Regions from separate parts of the Paenibacillus dendritiformis genome, predicted to be linked through region 2. Evidence: riboswitches for the same ligand, from Rfam matches in the RefSeq annotation. Region 2 holds a riboswitch; the other holds the start of a gene.
The links. A riboswitch is a leader RNA that binds a small molecule or an ion and turns the genes downstream of it on or off. The one in region 2 is predicted to bind glycine.
Positions count from the first base shown of each region.

Region 1: it holds a riboswitch for glycine, as region 2 does, so the genes downstream of both, L6439_RS13010 (alanine/glycine:cation symporter family protein) here and gcvT (glycine cleavage system aminomethyltransferase GcvT) in region 2, are expected to answer to the same signal.

Region 1 is NZ_AP025344.1:2,972,575-2,980,332, forward strand. Features, by position in the region: gene L6439_RS13005 (aldehyde dehydrogenase family protein) at 1-616, opposite strand, end outside; glycine riboswitch at 908-1,006, shown strand; gene L6439_RS13010 (alanine/glycine:cation symporter family protein) at 1,155-2,495, shown strand; partial or broken gene L6439_RS13015 (alanine:cation symporter family protein) at 3,215-3,412, shown strand; gene L6439_RS13020 (hypothetical protein) at 3,418-3,798, shown strand; gene L6439_RS13025 (GH39 family glycosyl hydrolase) at 4,032-6,563, shown strand; gene L6439_RS13030 (MFS transporter) at 6,759-7,758, shown strand, end outside.
Region 2 is NZ_AP025344.1:2,500,476-2,508,233, forward strand. Features, by position in the region: gene L6439_RS10930 (PASTA domain-containing protein) at 1-1,003, shown strand, start outside; gene gcvPB (aminomethyl-transferring glycine dehydrogenase subunit GcvPB) at 1,125-2,582, opposite strand; gene gcvPA (aminomethyl-transferring glycine dehydrogenase subunit GcvPA) at 2,579-3,937, opposite strand; gene gcvT (glycine cleavage system aminomethyltransferase GcvT) at 3,934-5,058, opposite strand; glycine riboswitch at 5,146-5,257, opposite strand; glycine riboswitch at 5,261-5,356, opposite strand; glycine riboswitch at 5,517-5,623, shown strand; glycine riboswitch at 5,628-5,711, shown strand; gene gcvH (glycine cleavage system protein GcvH) at 5,793-6,182, shown strand; gene L6439_RS10955 (hypothetical protein) at 6,319-6,489, shown strand; gene L6439_RS10960 (DUF2935 domain-containing protein) at 6,543-7,367, opposite strand; gene L6439_RS29290 (S8 family serine peptidase) at 7,532-7,758, opposite strand, start outside.

The sequences.
Region 1 (7,758 bases), 470 kb from region 2:
GAGTTAGCTGTGCGAGGTAGAGGGCCGACAGCGGCGTCTGCTCCGCCGGCTTCAGGACGACGGTGCAGCCGGTGGCGAGGGCGGCGCCAAGCTTCCAGGCCGCCATCAGCAGCGGGAAGTTCCACGGGATGATCTGGCCGACGACCCCGACCGGTTCATGTCTCGTATAGGTAAGGAAGTTGCCTGCCGTAGGAATGGTTTGTCCGACGATTTTTGTGGCCCAGCCGGCATAATAACGGAAATGCTCGATCGTGAGCGGGAGATCGGCCGCCTTCGTCTCCCGCAGCGGCTTGCCGTTATCCAGCGTCTCCAGCTCGGCCAGCTCTTGCTTGTTCGCTTCGATAAGATCGGCCAGCTTATAGATGAGCCGGCTGCGATCCGCGGCGCTCATGGTGGACCATTGGCCATGATCGAAAGCCTGACGCGCCGCCTTGACCGCGCGATCCACATCCTCTTCCCGCGCTTCCGACACGACCGCCAGCACTTGCCCCGAGGCCGGATTGATCGACGAGAAGACGTTGTTCTGGACGGATTCGACCCATTCGCCATTGATGAACAGCTTTTTCGTTCCCTGCAAAAATGCTTCAACCTTCGGACTGATTTGGAACGGTGACAAGCATAATCACTCCTTTGTGAGAATATTCATTGACAATGATTGCAGGCTCTCACATGATATGTATTCTCCAGGAGGACGAATCATGCCCGTTGTGAGCGGGAGAAAGCGGGGGTGGTTCTTTTTCCCATACCGAAAATCTCTTGCGGAATCCGAGATGGTTCTCTATAATAGATGAACAAACTTCATATCTGGATGAAGTATACGGGAGACAGGATCAACCTGGCCGAAGGGGCAAAGCTCTCAGGCGCTTGTTATCGTTCGTAACCGAATTGGATAAGCAGGACCGTATACGGACAGGACTCTGGAGAGACTCCATCGCGGAGCACCGAAGGGGCAAGACGCAGCAAGAAACGCGTTAAAACTCTCAGGTAAAAGGACAGGGATTGCAGATGTCAGGCATCGTTATGTTGGTATTGTGATAGCATTCACATATCCTTCTTTTTGCTATTCTGCAAAAATGTCCCCGGAGTCAAATCTATCGATTTGGCTCTTTTTTATGTCTTCGGACTTTGATTTCAAGATGAAGAGGGGAATTGTAATGCATGGATTGGAAGTATGGCTGGATCGGGTGAATCAATTTGTGTGGGGGCCGCCGTTGTTGATCTTATTGGTAGGAACCGGGATCTTCCTGACGATTCGGCTCGGACTGCTGCAGGTCCTCCGTCTGCCGCTGGCGCTCAAGCTGATATTCACGGCGAAAAATGACGGCAAAGGCGACGTGACGAGCTTTGGCGCGCTGGCTACAGCTCTGGCGGCCACGATCGGAACGGGGAATATTGTCGGCGTTGCCACCGCGATTCAGATAGGCGGGCCGGGCGCGCTGTTTTGGATGTGGCTGGCCGCGTTTTTTGGCATGGCGACGAAGTATGCGGAAGGCTTGTTGGCCGTGAAGTTCCGGAAAATCGACGATAACGGGCAAGTATCGGGGGGGCCGATGTATTATATCGAGCAAGGCCTGGGCGCGAAGTTCAAGCCGCTCGCGATCTATTTCTCGATAAGCGGGATATTGGTCGCTCTCTTCGGAATCGGCACCCTTCCCCAAGTGAACGCTATCGTATCCTCCAGCGAGTCCAGCCTGGGGATTCCCGTGGCGGTAACCGCGGGAGTGGTGACCCTCGCGGTAGCTCTGGTGACGATTGGCGGTCTCCAGAGTATTGCGAGGGTGACCACTAAAGTCGTGCCCGCGATGGCTCTCGTGTATGTCGCTGCCAGCGCCATCGTTCTGATCGCGTTCGCCGACAAGATTCCGGACGCGCTGTCGCTTGTCTTCCAGAGCGCCTTCAGCGCGACGGCGGCCGGAGGCGGATTCCTCGGCGCGACCGTCATGATGGCCATTCGGAGCGGCATCGCGAGAGGCGTATTCTCGAATGAATCCGGGCTCGGCAGCGCCCCGATCGCAGCGGCGGCAGCCAAGGTGAAATGGCCCGCGGAACAGGGGCTTGTCTCGATGACTGGCACGTTCATTGATACGATTATTATTTGTACGCTTACCGGCCTGACGCTGATTGTGACCGGGGCGTGGAACGGTACGGCGGAAGGCGCGGCGATGACGCAGGCGGCGTTCGATGCCGCGATGCCGTTCGGCTCCCTCGTTCTCATGATATGTCTTGTTTTATTTGCTTTTACGACGATTCTGGGGTGGAATTATTACGGCGAGCGCTGCATTGTCTATTTATTCGGCGTGCGGGCGATCTTGCCTTACCGCATCGCGTTCATCGTGATGGTCGCGGCAGGCGCGTTCATCAAGCTGCAGGCGATCTACCTGCTCTCGGATATCGTGAACGGGCTGATGGCGCTCCCGAATCTGGTCGCCCTGTTGGGGCTGTCCGGCGTGGTCGTGGCGGAAACCCGGCTTTATTTGCGGCATATGAAGCAGTGAGGAGCGCAAGCGCGGGCAATGCCGGGAAATAGCAAGATTGGTGGCCGAACAACTTGATGTTCGGCTTTTTTTGTGTATGGAGAGCGGGGCAAGGTGGGGAGAGGGCAGGGCTGAGCAGGCAAGTCAGGCAAGTCAGGCAAGTCACATGAAAATCCTGCACAGGCGCAGCATTTTGAGACCCAAGAGGCGAAATTCCAAGGAAATCCTGCAAAACTGCATTATTTCGCCTATTTTGAACCCAATCCAGACTATAGCGCATGGAAATCCTGCATTTTTGCAGGATTCCTTTTTTCATAGAGTGGTGTCAATGAAATTGCTGTATTTTTGCAGCATTGTTGGAGTAGATGAACAGATTGGACGGAGTAAAGCAGCTTTAGTGGAGTAGATAAACAGAGTGGAGGGAGTAAAGCAGCATTGGTGGAGATACAATGAACAGATGGGACGGAGTAAAGTAGCATTGCTGGAGTAGATGAACATGTGGGACGGAGTAAAGCAGCTTTAGTGGAGTAGATGAACAGATTGGACGGAGTAAATGCAGCTTTGGTGGAGTAGATGAACAGATGGGGCGGAGTAAAGTAGCATTGGTGGAGTAGATGAACAGATGGGGCGGAGTAAAGTAGCATTGGTGGAGTTGATGAACAGGTGGGGGGAGGAAATGCAGCATTGGTGGAGTTGATGAACAGGTGGGGCGAGGAAAAGAAGCTCAATGTGACCGGGACGTGGAACTGGTCGCGGCAGGCGCGTTCATCAAGCTGCAGGCGATCTACCTGCTCTCGGATATCGTGAACGGACTGATGGCGCTCCCGAATCTGGTCGCCCTGTTGGGGCTGTCCGGCGTGGTCGTGGCGGAAACCCGGCTTTATTTAACGGCATATGAAGCAGTGAGGAGCGCAAGCGCGGGCAATGCCGGGAAATAGCAAGATTGGTGGCCGAACAACTTGATGGTCGGCTTTTTTTGTGCATGGAGAGCAGGGCAAAGTGGGGAGAGGGCAGGGCTGAGGAGGCAAGTCAGGCAAGTCACATGAAAATCCTGCACAGGCGCAGCATTTTGAGACCCAAGAGGCGAAATTCCGAGAAAATCCTGCAAAACTGCATTATTTCGCCTATTTTGAACCCAATCCAGGCCATAGCGCAGGGAATTCCTGCATTTTTGCAGGATTCCTTTTTTCATAGAGTGGTGTCAATGAAATTGCTGTATTTTTGCAGCATTGTTGGAGTAGATGAACAGATTGGACGGAGTAAATGCAGCATTGGTGGAGTAGATGAACAGAGTGGAGGGAGTAAAGCAGCATTGATGGAGTAGATGAACAGATTGGACGGAGTAAATGCAGCTTTGGTGGAGCTGATACGAATGGCGGAAGGAAGTCCGGTTTGTTATGTAATCGAGCAAAGGGGCGGAGGGGACTGCAGCTGTGGCGGACTCGTCGCATGAAGTTGCGGCCGCAATGATTTTTTTGCTTTCAGCCCGGCTTCATATAGAATGTAGGTATAAGGATATACGCATCGCTAGAAATCGTACTAATGGAGGATATCCCGGTGAGTCATCCGATTTATGAATTCGTGGAAACAGACGAGGCTTTGCCCTTCGATGTGTCGCTGCACAGCGTGAACTACGTTCCCAATCACTGGCATAACAGCATGGAAATCATCTTCGTGCTGCGGGGCAACTTGGAAGCGATGGTCAATCAGCGGAAATTTTCCTTGACCGAAGGGGATGTGCTGTTGATCAATCAAGGTCATGTGCATGAAGTCATTGGGCTGGACGTCAATATTATCGCGACGTTTCTTATCCCGTTCAAGTATATGAAGGAGAATGTGAAGGGCGTCGAAGCCATCAATTTCGCATGTTATTCGGGAGAGGCCAGCAAGGAGGAGAAGCTGGCGTTGGACCGCATTCGCCAGTGCCTGGCGGAGATGGTGCAGTTGAAGCATAAAAAGGGGGAAGGCTACGAGCTCGACATGCAGGCCCGGATGCTGAGCGTGGTTTCCATCCTCCTGAAGCAATTCAAGCGGCCCGCGATGGAAGGCGCAATGAATGAGAAGTATATGGACCGAATGTTGCGCATCATTACCTTTATCGACGAGCATTATCAGGAGCCGATCACGCTGCAGGCGATCGCCGAGCGCGAATACTTGTCGGTGCCGTATTTGTCCAAATTTTTCAGCGAGAACATCGGCCTGAACTTTCAGGCTTATCTGACCAGCATCCGCTTGAAAAATACGGTCGAGGATCTGTTGCGGCATGCCGACGCGCCGATCGCGGACCTTGCCATGCATCACGGATTTCCGAATGCGAAATCCTTCTACGCTGCCTTCAAAGCAAAGTATCATATGACGCCCAACGAGTATCGCAGGCAGTACCGGCCGCCGACGGACGAGAAGGAAAAGCCTTCGGCCAACTATATGACGTTCAATCAATCGAGCGCGTTGGGCATCATTAATCAGTATTTGCAGCGCAGCCAAGCGCTTGGCGCAGTAGATGATGATATTCGCGAGGTGGAAGAGGCCGCCTATGAAGTGGACCTATCGGCCAGAGGCGAGCCGATCCGGCATACATGGAAGCAGTTGATCACGATCGGCAAAGCCAAGGAAGGCTTGCATGCCGATGTTCAGGAGCAGCTGCGGCATGTACAGCGGGTGTGCCCCTTCCGCTATTTGCGGTTCCATGGCATCTTCGACGATGAGATGATGGTATATGATGAGGACGAGGCGGGACGGCCCCGGTTTAATTTCCGGTTCGTGGACCAACTGTTCGACTTCTTGCTGTCCGTCGGTCTCAAGCCGTTCGTGGAGCTGGGCTTCATGCCTTCCTTGCTGGCGGCCGATCCGGACCAGAAAGTGTTCTACAAGGCAAGCTGCGTCAGTCCGCCGCGGTCGCTCGAGCGATGGTGCCTGCTCGTGGACCGCTTTCTGCGTCACTGCATGAATCGTTACGGTGCGGAGGAAGTAGAGAGCTGGAAGTTCGAGTTCTGGAATGAGCCGGAGCTGAAGACGTTCTGGCCGGGAACGCTGGAAGAATATATGGAGATGTATTTGCGAACCTATCAGACCTTGAAGGGCGTATCGGAGCGGCTGCACATCGGCGCGCCCGGACGGATCATCACGGTTCGCTCGCCGCGGTTGAATGATGAATTTTTTGCGTTCTGCCGCCGCAATCAGTGCTTGCCGGACTTCATACCGCTTCATTTCTATCCGCATGAGCATATCGAGGAGATGGTTCACGCCGACCCGGCGGCTCTGCTGCGGCTCCCGTTGCATTCATACCGTCGAATATTGGAGGAGTTCATGGGGATCTCTCCGAATCCGGATTATTTGCGGGACATACTTGGGCAAGAGATGAGGCTGCTGGCCGAGCAAGGATTGTCCGACAAGGAATTGGTTCTCACGGAGTGGAATTCGACCGCCTATCATCGGGAATTGACGAATGACACGGTGTATAAGGCGGCCTATCTCGCCAAAAACATTGTCGATAATCTGGACCGCATCGCCGGCTTCGGCTATTGGGTGCTGAGCGACAATATCGAGGAGACTGCCGCTTCGGCCCAGCTGTATCACGGAGGGCTCGGACTGATCGCCCAGCACGGCATTCCGAAGGCCGCGTTCGTGGCGTATGAGCTGCTCGCCAAGCTCGGCGATCGCCTTCTGGCCCGAGGGGAGCGCTATATCGCGACCGCCGGCCGCGGAGGATATCAGATCCTGACCTTTAACTATTGTCATTTCGACGACCTGTATGCGATGGGAGATACGTCCTTCATCAACGCCACGAACCGGTACAACGGGTTCAAGGATGAAAAGACGTTAAAAATACAGCTTGAGTTAAAAGGAATCCGCCGGGGGAGGTACCGGCTGGTCACGTATGCGATCAGCCGCAAGCACGGGAGCAGCTATGACCGCTGGGTGGAGATGGGGGCGCCCGAGCCGCTGTCTGCCGAGGATATCGCTTATCTCAAGGCGAATTCCGGTCCCCGGATGCATGTCCAGTATGTCGAGATTGAACACAGCAGGACCTATCTGTCGTTGCTGGCCCCTCATGGAGTGCAGCTCATGGAGCTCATCCCGATGTACTGATAATACTAATGTACCGATGCATCGTCCATATGAGTCACTTTTTAATCTCGGATCATGCCGACGTGAAAGCGTTTCTAACAAAGACGTTAAAAAAAACTATAAAAGTCTATAAATAGCCGCCTGTCTGGAGACAGGGGCTTTTTATTATAATTGGATTTGCAAACGGTTTCAATTACTGCTTAGGAGGAAGTTACGATGGCTGAACCAATGATAAAAGGGCAAGTCCGAACGCCGCTCGGCCGGCTGACGTTCGGCATTATTCTCGGTTATGGCTGCATGATGCTCGGATTGATGACCCCGGCAATGCTGCTGCTCACCTTCAAAATGATTGAAGTCGATCCGAACGGCTACACCTCTTCCTACGGATTAGTCGCCGGCGTAGGGGCTTTCTTCGCCTTGATCGGGAATCCGCTCGGGGGCGCCATCAGCGACCGGACGAATATCTCCTTCGGACGAAGACGAACATGGATGTTCCTTGGCCCGCTGGTCGGATGCGCCGCGCTGCTGTGGGTGGGAATGGCCACGGAAATATGGCAAATCCTGATCGGCTGGGCGGTTGCGCAGTTGTTCTTCAACTTCGGTATCGCGGCGTATACAGCGCTTATCCCGGATCAAGTCAAAGAGGAGAGACAGGGAACAATCTCCGGCATTATCGGGCTCGTCTTCCCCGCGGCGGTATGTATCGGCATGGTGCTGATGATGCTGATGAATTCCGCTTCTGCGGACATGAAATGGATGGTGGTTGCGCTTATCGGCATTGCGGGTCCGGTTCTCAGCTTATTTCTGATTCGCGACGGCAAGGTAGAGATCGTGAAGTCTGACCGGCAGAAGCTGTCGCTTGGCGAGAAAATCAGCAAAATCTATCCGAGCCCGAGAAAGTTCCCGGAATTCACCTGGGCTATCGTCTCGAAGTTCATGCTGATGATGGGGTATTGCAGCACACTGTACTTGACGGTCATGCTGGTGAACCGGATGGGCTTCACGGAGAGTCAAGCGACGAACAGCGTCGGCACTTTGAATATTATTTGCCTGATCGCTTCGGCCGTGACGAGTATATTCGGCGGCGTATTGTCCGATAAATTCAAGAAGCAGAAGCCTTTCTTGTACGGCTCTGCGCTCATTATGGTATTTGGCATTCTGCTGTATGCCTTCGTGCCTCAATATACGGCATACATTGTAGCATCAGCCATCATCG
Region 2 (7,758 bases):
GAGGAAGGTGCACACGGGAGATGCCTCGCTGTTCACCTTCATGGTCGGGCTGCGGGAGATTCTGGAGCAGCCGGACGCGCCGATGCAGGTCAGCCGCGACGTGGCGACTCCCGTATTCACGGCCGCTCCTCCGGTTCAGGCAGATCCGGCCCGGCGTGTTTTTGACGAACCCGAGCCGGATGAGGCGGAAGCGGACGAGGATCTGGCCGAAGAAGAGGATGACGATGAGTACGAACGCAAGGAAGCCGCTTCCTTCAACGGAAGCAAGATGCTGCTTATCGTTGCCTGTGTGTGCGTCTTTTTCGCTGTCCTGGGCGGAGCCGTTATCTGGGCCAATTCGCTCTCCAAAGACAATGAACCGGTCGCGGTAACCGAGCCGGGGCAGGAAGCCGGCTCCGACGGGGCGGCGGAGCAGCCGGGCGGCAGCGGCGGCAATGCCGGTAATGGCGCTGTCGTTCCGGATGGCGGCGATAGCGGTTCCGTTGCCGATCCGAATACGTCCGTCAGCTCGGACGGCTCTTCGAGTTCGAACGGGGGCTCATCCAGCTCGAACACCGACAGCAGCAGCAGTGCCGGCCAAGGATCGCAACAGCCCGATACGAACACGGGAACGCCAACGCAGCCGGATACGCAGCAGCCGGGCACAACCGAGCCTGGAACGATACCGGGCGATCCCGGAACGACAGATCCAGGGACGCCGCCGCCGGGCACTGGGACGCCAGACACGGGAACGCCGGCCGATCCGGCGAATCCGGGGACGGAGACGCCTCCTGCCGAAGCGGGAGAGCCGGGCGAAGGAGAGGGGAAGGTTCCGAGCCTCATCGGTCTGACGCTGGAAGAGGCGGAGGAGCAAGTGAAGGCTGCGGGGCTTCGCTGGCAGTATTTCAAGGAGAACAGCGAGGAGCAGCCGGCTGGCCAGATTTTCAAGCAGGAGCCGGAAGCGGGGGCACCGATCAAGAAGGGCGACCGAGTCACGTTTTATATTAGCCGGGAACAGAAATAAGCTCTAAAAGAGAAGGAGAACTGCCGATGGATGAGGCAGTTCTCCTTTTTTGTTGCCGCAGGCACAGAAGCCCCGCTCCAGGGCGCGTCGTTCAAGCCTAGGGGCAAGGGCTTCTCATTCGTTAGTTGCAAGCGCAATTCAAGACCGGCTTGCGTGCGGCGAGCGTCTCATCCAGCCTTCTCACATCGGTGTGATGCGGCGCGTTAAGCAGCAGCTCCGGCTGTTCTTCCGCTTCCTTCGCAATCTGAATCATCGTGTCGATGAAGTCGTCGAGCGTCTCCTTGCTCTCGGTCTCCGTCGGCTCGATCATCATGCATTCCTCGACATTGAGCGGGAAGTAGATGGTCGGCGGATGGAATCCGAAATCGAGCAGCCGCTTGGCGACATCCAGCGTGCGGACTCCATATTGCTTCAAGCCGCTCCCGGAGATGACGAATTCATGCTTGCATACGCCCGGATAAGGCACTTCGAAATACGGTGCCAGCCGGTGCATCATGTAGTTCGCGTTCAGCACCGCGCATTCGGAGACGCGGCGAAGTCCGTCCGGCCCGTATGTGCGCATATAGGTGTACGCGCGGACGAGAATGCCGAAGTTGCCAAGGTAGGCTTTGACCCTTCCAATCGAGGTTGGCCGTTCCTCTTCGAATCCGAAGGTGCCATCTTCGTTCTTCACGATGAGCGGCTTCGGCAAGTATGGCGCCAGTAGGCGCTTGACACCTACCGGGCCGGCCCCGGGACCGCCGCCGCCATGCGGGGTGCTCATCGTCTTGTGCAGATTCAAATGCACGACATCGAAGCCCATGTCTCCCGGGCGGGTGATGCCCATAATGGCGTTGGAATTCGCGCCGTCATAGTACAGCAGGCCGCCGGCTTCGTGGACAATATCGGCAATCTCGAGAATATGCTCCTCGAACAAGCCGAGCGTGCTCGGATTGGTCAGCATGAGCGCCGCCGTGTCCGGACCGACCGCCGCCCGGAGCGCCTCGAGATCGACAAGCCCCCGTTCGTCCGACGGGATCGTAATCGTATCGAGTCCGGCCGCCGTCGCGCTCGCCGGGTTCGTGCCGTGGGAAGAGTCGGGGACGATAACCTTCGTGCGGTGCTCCCCTTTGCTCTCATGGTAGGCCCGGATCATCATCAGGCCTGTCCATTCCCCGTGAGCGCCTGCCGCGGGTTGGAGGGTAACCTCGTCCATCCCCGTCAGCGCGGCCAGATCCTGCTGGAGGGTATACAGCAGTTCCAGCGCGCCTTGAATGCTCTCGGCCGGCTGATACGGGTGAATCTTGGCGAAGCCAGCCAAGCGGGCGACATCTTCGTTAATTTTCGGATTGTATTTCATCGTGCAGGAGCCGAGCGGGTAGAAGCCATTGTCGATGCCGAAGTTGCGGCGCGACAGCTCGGTGTAATGACGGATGACGTCGACTTCATAGACTTCCGGCAATTCCGCCGGCTGCTGGCGGAGCATCGCCTCCGGTATCATTTCTTCAATAGCCCGCTGCGGAACATCGCATTCCGGCAGTGAATAAGCGGTCCGCCCCGGCTTGCTCAGCTCGAAGATCAGCTTTTTCTCCGGTTTCATACAGCACCCTCCAATCGTTCGGCAAAGTGGTCGATTTCCGCCTTCGTCCGGCGTTCCGTCACGGCGATCAGCATATGGCCCGCCAGCTCCGGATAGTAACGGGACACATCCAGTCCGCCGATGAATCCTTCCTTCATCAGGCCGGCGTTCAAGGCCGTCGGGCAGACGCCTTCCGGCAGCTTGACCAGGAATTCATTGAAGAACGGCGAGGTGAATGGAAGGGACAGGGCCTTCGCTTGCGATATCCGATCGGCGGCGTAATGCGCCTTTTGAATGTTCAGATTCGCGACCTCGCGAATGCCGGCTTTGCCCATCACGGACAAGTAGACGGAAGCGCTTAAAGCCAGCAGCGCCTGGTTCGAGCAAATATTGGACGTCGCCTTCTCCCGGCGGATATGCTGCTCGCGGGCTTGGAGCGTCAGCACGAAGCCCCGTTTGCCGTCGCGGTCTTTGGTCTGTCCCACGATCCGGCCAGGAATGCGGCGCATCAGCGGCTCGGATACGGCGAAGTAGCCGCAGGTCGGACCGCCCAGAGACGAGGCGATGCCGAACGGCTGGGCGTCCCCGACGACGACGTCGGCGCCAAGCTGTCCCGGACTCTCCAGCAGGCCGAGCGACAGCGGATTGGCGCTCATAATAAGCAATCCTTTGCGCCCGTGAATCATCGGTTCGATGGCCTTCACGTCCTCGATGCAGCCGAAAAAGTTGGGCGATTGCACGATGACCGCAGCCGTGTCGCCCGTTATTAGCGCCTCCAGCTTCTCCAGGTCGGTCACGCCGTTCGCATCGGGCGCCTCCACAATGTCAAGGCCGAGTCCGCGCGCGCTCGTATGCAGGATCTGCCGCGCTTCCGGATGCACGGTGCGCGAGACGACGATCCGCTTGCGCTTCGTGACGGCGCTTGCCAGCACCCCGGCTTCCGCCAGCGCGGTCGCCCCGTCATACATGCTCGCATTGGCCACCTTCATGCCCGTCAGCTCGCATATATACGATTGGAACTCGAATATGGCCTGCAGCTCTCCCTGGCTGATCTCCGGTTGATATGGCGTATAGGCGGTATAGAACTCGGAACGGGAGATCACGTGATTGATGACGACCGGAATATGATGGTCATAGATGCCGGCCCCAAGAAAGCTCGCATATTGATCGAGGTTGGCGTTGCGGGCGGCCAGTTCCTGCATATGGCGCAGCAGGGCCGCTTCGTCCAGCGCCTCGGATATCGGAAGCCGGCCTTTGTAGCGGACGGCTTCCGGAATGTCGCGGAACAGCTCGTCGATCGATGCCGCGCCCATCGCCGCGAGCATGTCCCGCTCGTCTTGCTCGGTCATCGGGATATAGCGATGTGTCTTGGTCATGCAGGCGAACCTCCCTTGGTCTCAGTAGGGCGTTGATAGAATGGGGCGGCGACGACGCGGGCCTTGAGCCGCTTGCCGCGAATCTCGATTTCCAGTTCCGTATCCAATTCGGCGTATGGCGATTCAATGAGCGCCAGGCCGAGATTGCGCTTCAAGGTAGGGGATTGCGTGCCCGACGTCACTTCTCCGATAAGCTTATCGCCCGCGTAGACAGGATAATGGGTCCGCGGGATGCCGCGATCGATCATTTCGATGCCCGCCAGTCGGCGGGGAACTCCTTCTTCCTTCTGCTTGGCGAGCGCTTCTCTGCCGATGAACTCTCCTTTGTTCAGCTTCACGCACCAGCCAAGACCCGCCTCCAGCGGCGTAATCCGCTCGGACAGCTCCTGGCCGTACAGCGGGAGCTTCGCTTCGAAGCGAAGCGTATCTCTGGCCCCCAAGCCTACCGGAACGAGCCCGAACGGTTCGCCGATCCGCAGCAGCTCCGTCCACAGATGGGGCGCATCGTCCGCCGCGATATAGAGCTCGAAGCCATCCTCTCCCGTGTAGCCTGTGCGCGAGACGAGAGCCCGAATGCCGCACACCTGGACATCGGACAAGAAGTGAAACGCTTTCAAGGCGCCGACAGGCGCTTCGGTCGCCTGCGTCAAAATGGACAGCGCCTGCGGTCCCTGCAGCGCCAGCAGGGCGGTGCGGGAAGACGCGTTGTCGATATCGACGCCATCCGCCGCATGGTCATGCAGCCATTGGACAACCTTGTCCGTATTGGACGCGTTCACGACCAGCATGTAGCGATCTTCGGCTAGCCGGTAGATGAGCAAATCGTCGACGACGCCTCCGTGCGGATAACAGAGCAGAGAGTACTGCGCCTTGCCGTCCTCCAGCTTGGACAAATCATTCGTCGTCATCTTCTGCAAAAAGGAGAAGGCGGCAGGACCGCTCACGAACAGCTCCCCCATGTGCGACACATCGAACAAGCCGGCCTGCTGGCGTACGGCCTCGTGCTCCCGCTGGATGCCGCTGAATTGCACCGGGAGCTCCCAGCCGCCGAAATCGATGCAGCGGACGGAAGGATGGCCGGCATACGTCGAAAATAGGGGCGTGCGTTGTAACGTGGACATGACATCACCTCGATATGCATAATGGATGGAAATCAAAAAAGGACAGGCGAAAGAAGGCCGATCCGCTTCTGCGGATGCCTTTTTACGCTCTGTCCTGTGTACCTGAGAGTTACCTCATGATCATCCGGCTTCCGTCTGCCGAAGCCGGCCCATAAGTTTCCCCTTGGGTGACCCGTTTGCAAGCGGGTGCTCTCCAGAGGCGCGTCCGGTAAACGTCCTTTTGCCTGAGAGATTCACCCGTGGCGGGCTTACTCCTTCGGCGTTACTGTCTCGCAGTAATCTCTCCCTTTACCATCATTCGCAATGTGCAATTGTCATACCTCCATTATTACTCGAACCTTCCTGACATTGTCAATCCATTTCTGCGAACTTCCGCGAAAATGATTCTCATATTGACATGGAGGGGAAGCTGAACTACGCTATAGATGTAAAATTGGAATATGATCACATACCGCGAATGAAGACGATCGGGAGAGACCGGGCTCCCAGTCCCGGCACCGAAGGAGCAAGCCGCCGAACCGCCGTTCGGCGAGGAATCTCTCAGGTAGAAGCACCGTCGTCCGACGCACCTCTGGAGAGAGCGTACAGCCGCCCAAGGGGAATACCGGCCTGCCGCGGGCAGCCGGGCAAACTCTCAGGCACCCGGGACAGAGAAAAGGCGAACGAGTCTTTGATCTGTCTTTTTTGCTGTGCCGGCGAATTGCGATAATAATGAGAGAGGAATGAGCGTGAACATGAGCGAAGTGAAAGAGAATCTGTTGTACAGCGAGGAGCATGAATGGGTCGCGGTCGTCGAAGGGCGGACCGTGCGCATCGGGATATCCGATCATGCGCAAGCGGAATTGGGAGACATCGTCTTTATCGAGTTCCCCGAGATTGGAACCGCTTTATCGGCGGGCGACAGCATGGGATCGATCGAGTCGGTCAAGACAGTATCGGAGCTGTACTGCCCGGTATCGGGTACGGTGACCAAGGTCAACACCGACCTGGAGGACAGTCCTGAGAGAGTGAATAGCGAACCGTACGAAGGCGGATGGATTGCCGAGGTGGAGCTGGACGGCGTTCCGGAGGAAGCGTTGAAGCATCTGTTGACCGCGGAGGGATACCGGAAGCATATCGAGTAGGGGAGGCCTGCAACCCCGGCCGCAAGACGATGCGGGCACATGAACATGAGAATAACGGAGCATCCATGAATAAAGCGGCGCTCCTTCTCGCATACTAGCTGTGTACATGAGTATATGCGAAATGGAGAGTTGCCGAATGAACAACCAAGAACATAACCGCGACCAAGCGACGAAGGCGGAAGTGCAGACGACGAAGCTGAACAGAATGCCGGACGTCGAGGGACAAGACGCCGAGTTCGGAGCCGATCTGGAAGGCGCTCAGCAGTGCCGAATCGTACCCGATGCGGAAACGAAACGGTCCGAATAGTGCGTGTCTCAGGCACCGCAAGCCCCCCCAGTTCCTGGAACTGGGGGGTTGCTTTATCCTTGAACCCGCGGCGTGGTCGGATCGCATTCCGGAGAAGGGACGGCGCCGGTCAGGGCCAATTTGATCAAGTAGTAGCATTCCTCCCGCGCCATATGATCCGGCATCAACGGACTGATAATATCGAGCGTCTCCGCGTTTAACTCCATTTCCTCCAGCTCCAGCAAAAATTTCGTGAACAGCTTAATCTCCAGGTTCACATCGCGGTGGAACCGCTCCATCGCAGGGAAGCGGCGAAGCTGGGTCCGCAAGTAGCCGACCATTTCGACCGCTTTTTTGTAATAATCATCGAAATGCTTCTCAAATTCGCGGCTCTTCTCGATCAGCCGCCTCTCCACCGCATCCAGGTTCGACGCGATGGCCGATGCATGGCCGGAAGCGTCCGACAGCCATACCAGATCATAATGTAGCGCATCGAACAATGGCACTGGCTTGCCAGCCCGCACGGCATCGAGAATATAGACATACTCTTGCAGCTCATTGAGCATATGATTGAAAAAGGTCGGCGGGAGAAATACGGTTACCTGGCCGAGCAGCAAGCGGCGCAGCAGATCAAGCTTGAAATTCTTCAATTCCATCGTCGCGGCATGCGCATCGGCAACGATGGCAAGGGCTTGGGACTCCGAGGAGGCCTGGCGGGCTCGGTTCAGGAGTTCGTCGAACCGCCGAATCAACTGATCCGCCTGACGAATGTCCTTCGCTTCCCGCGGCGACAGGGCGTCCAGTATGAAGCGGGAATGATCTCCCAATATTTGCAGCCAGAAGCGGTGCTCGAACAAGAGCGAACCCGGCGGAGCGGCCTGGGGATGATGAGTATACATGTACACTCTCCTTTGCAGATGATGGATGACGAGCCAAAATCCGTTCTATTGTCATCGTATGTGGAACAGATTGTCTCGCATGCCATCTCTCTGTCAGCCGTTCCGAATGCAACAACCGCTGTCCCGAAGGACAGCGGTTGCGCCTTGGCCAGGTCAGGCCGATACTACGAATTCGATTGCATATCGATCAGCACGCGGGCGAGGACCGCGGCCGCTTGGGCGCGGGTCGAGGTGCCCTCTGGAGAGAACTTGTTGCCGCCCATGCCTTGAATATAACCGCGGCTCACGGCGGCCGCGACAGCGGAGCGGGCATCCGCTCCGATCTTCGCCTGGTCGGCGAAGCCGAGAGCCGGAGCGTCATCGGTCTTCAGCTGCAGCGCCTGCGCCAGCA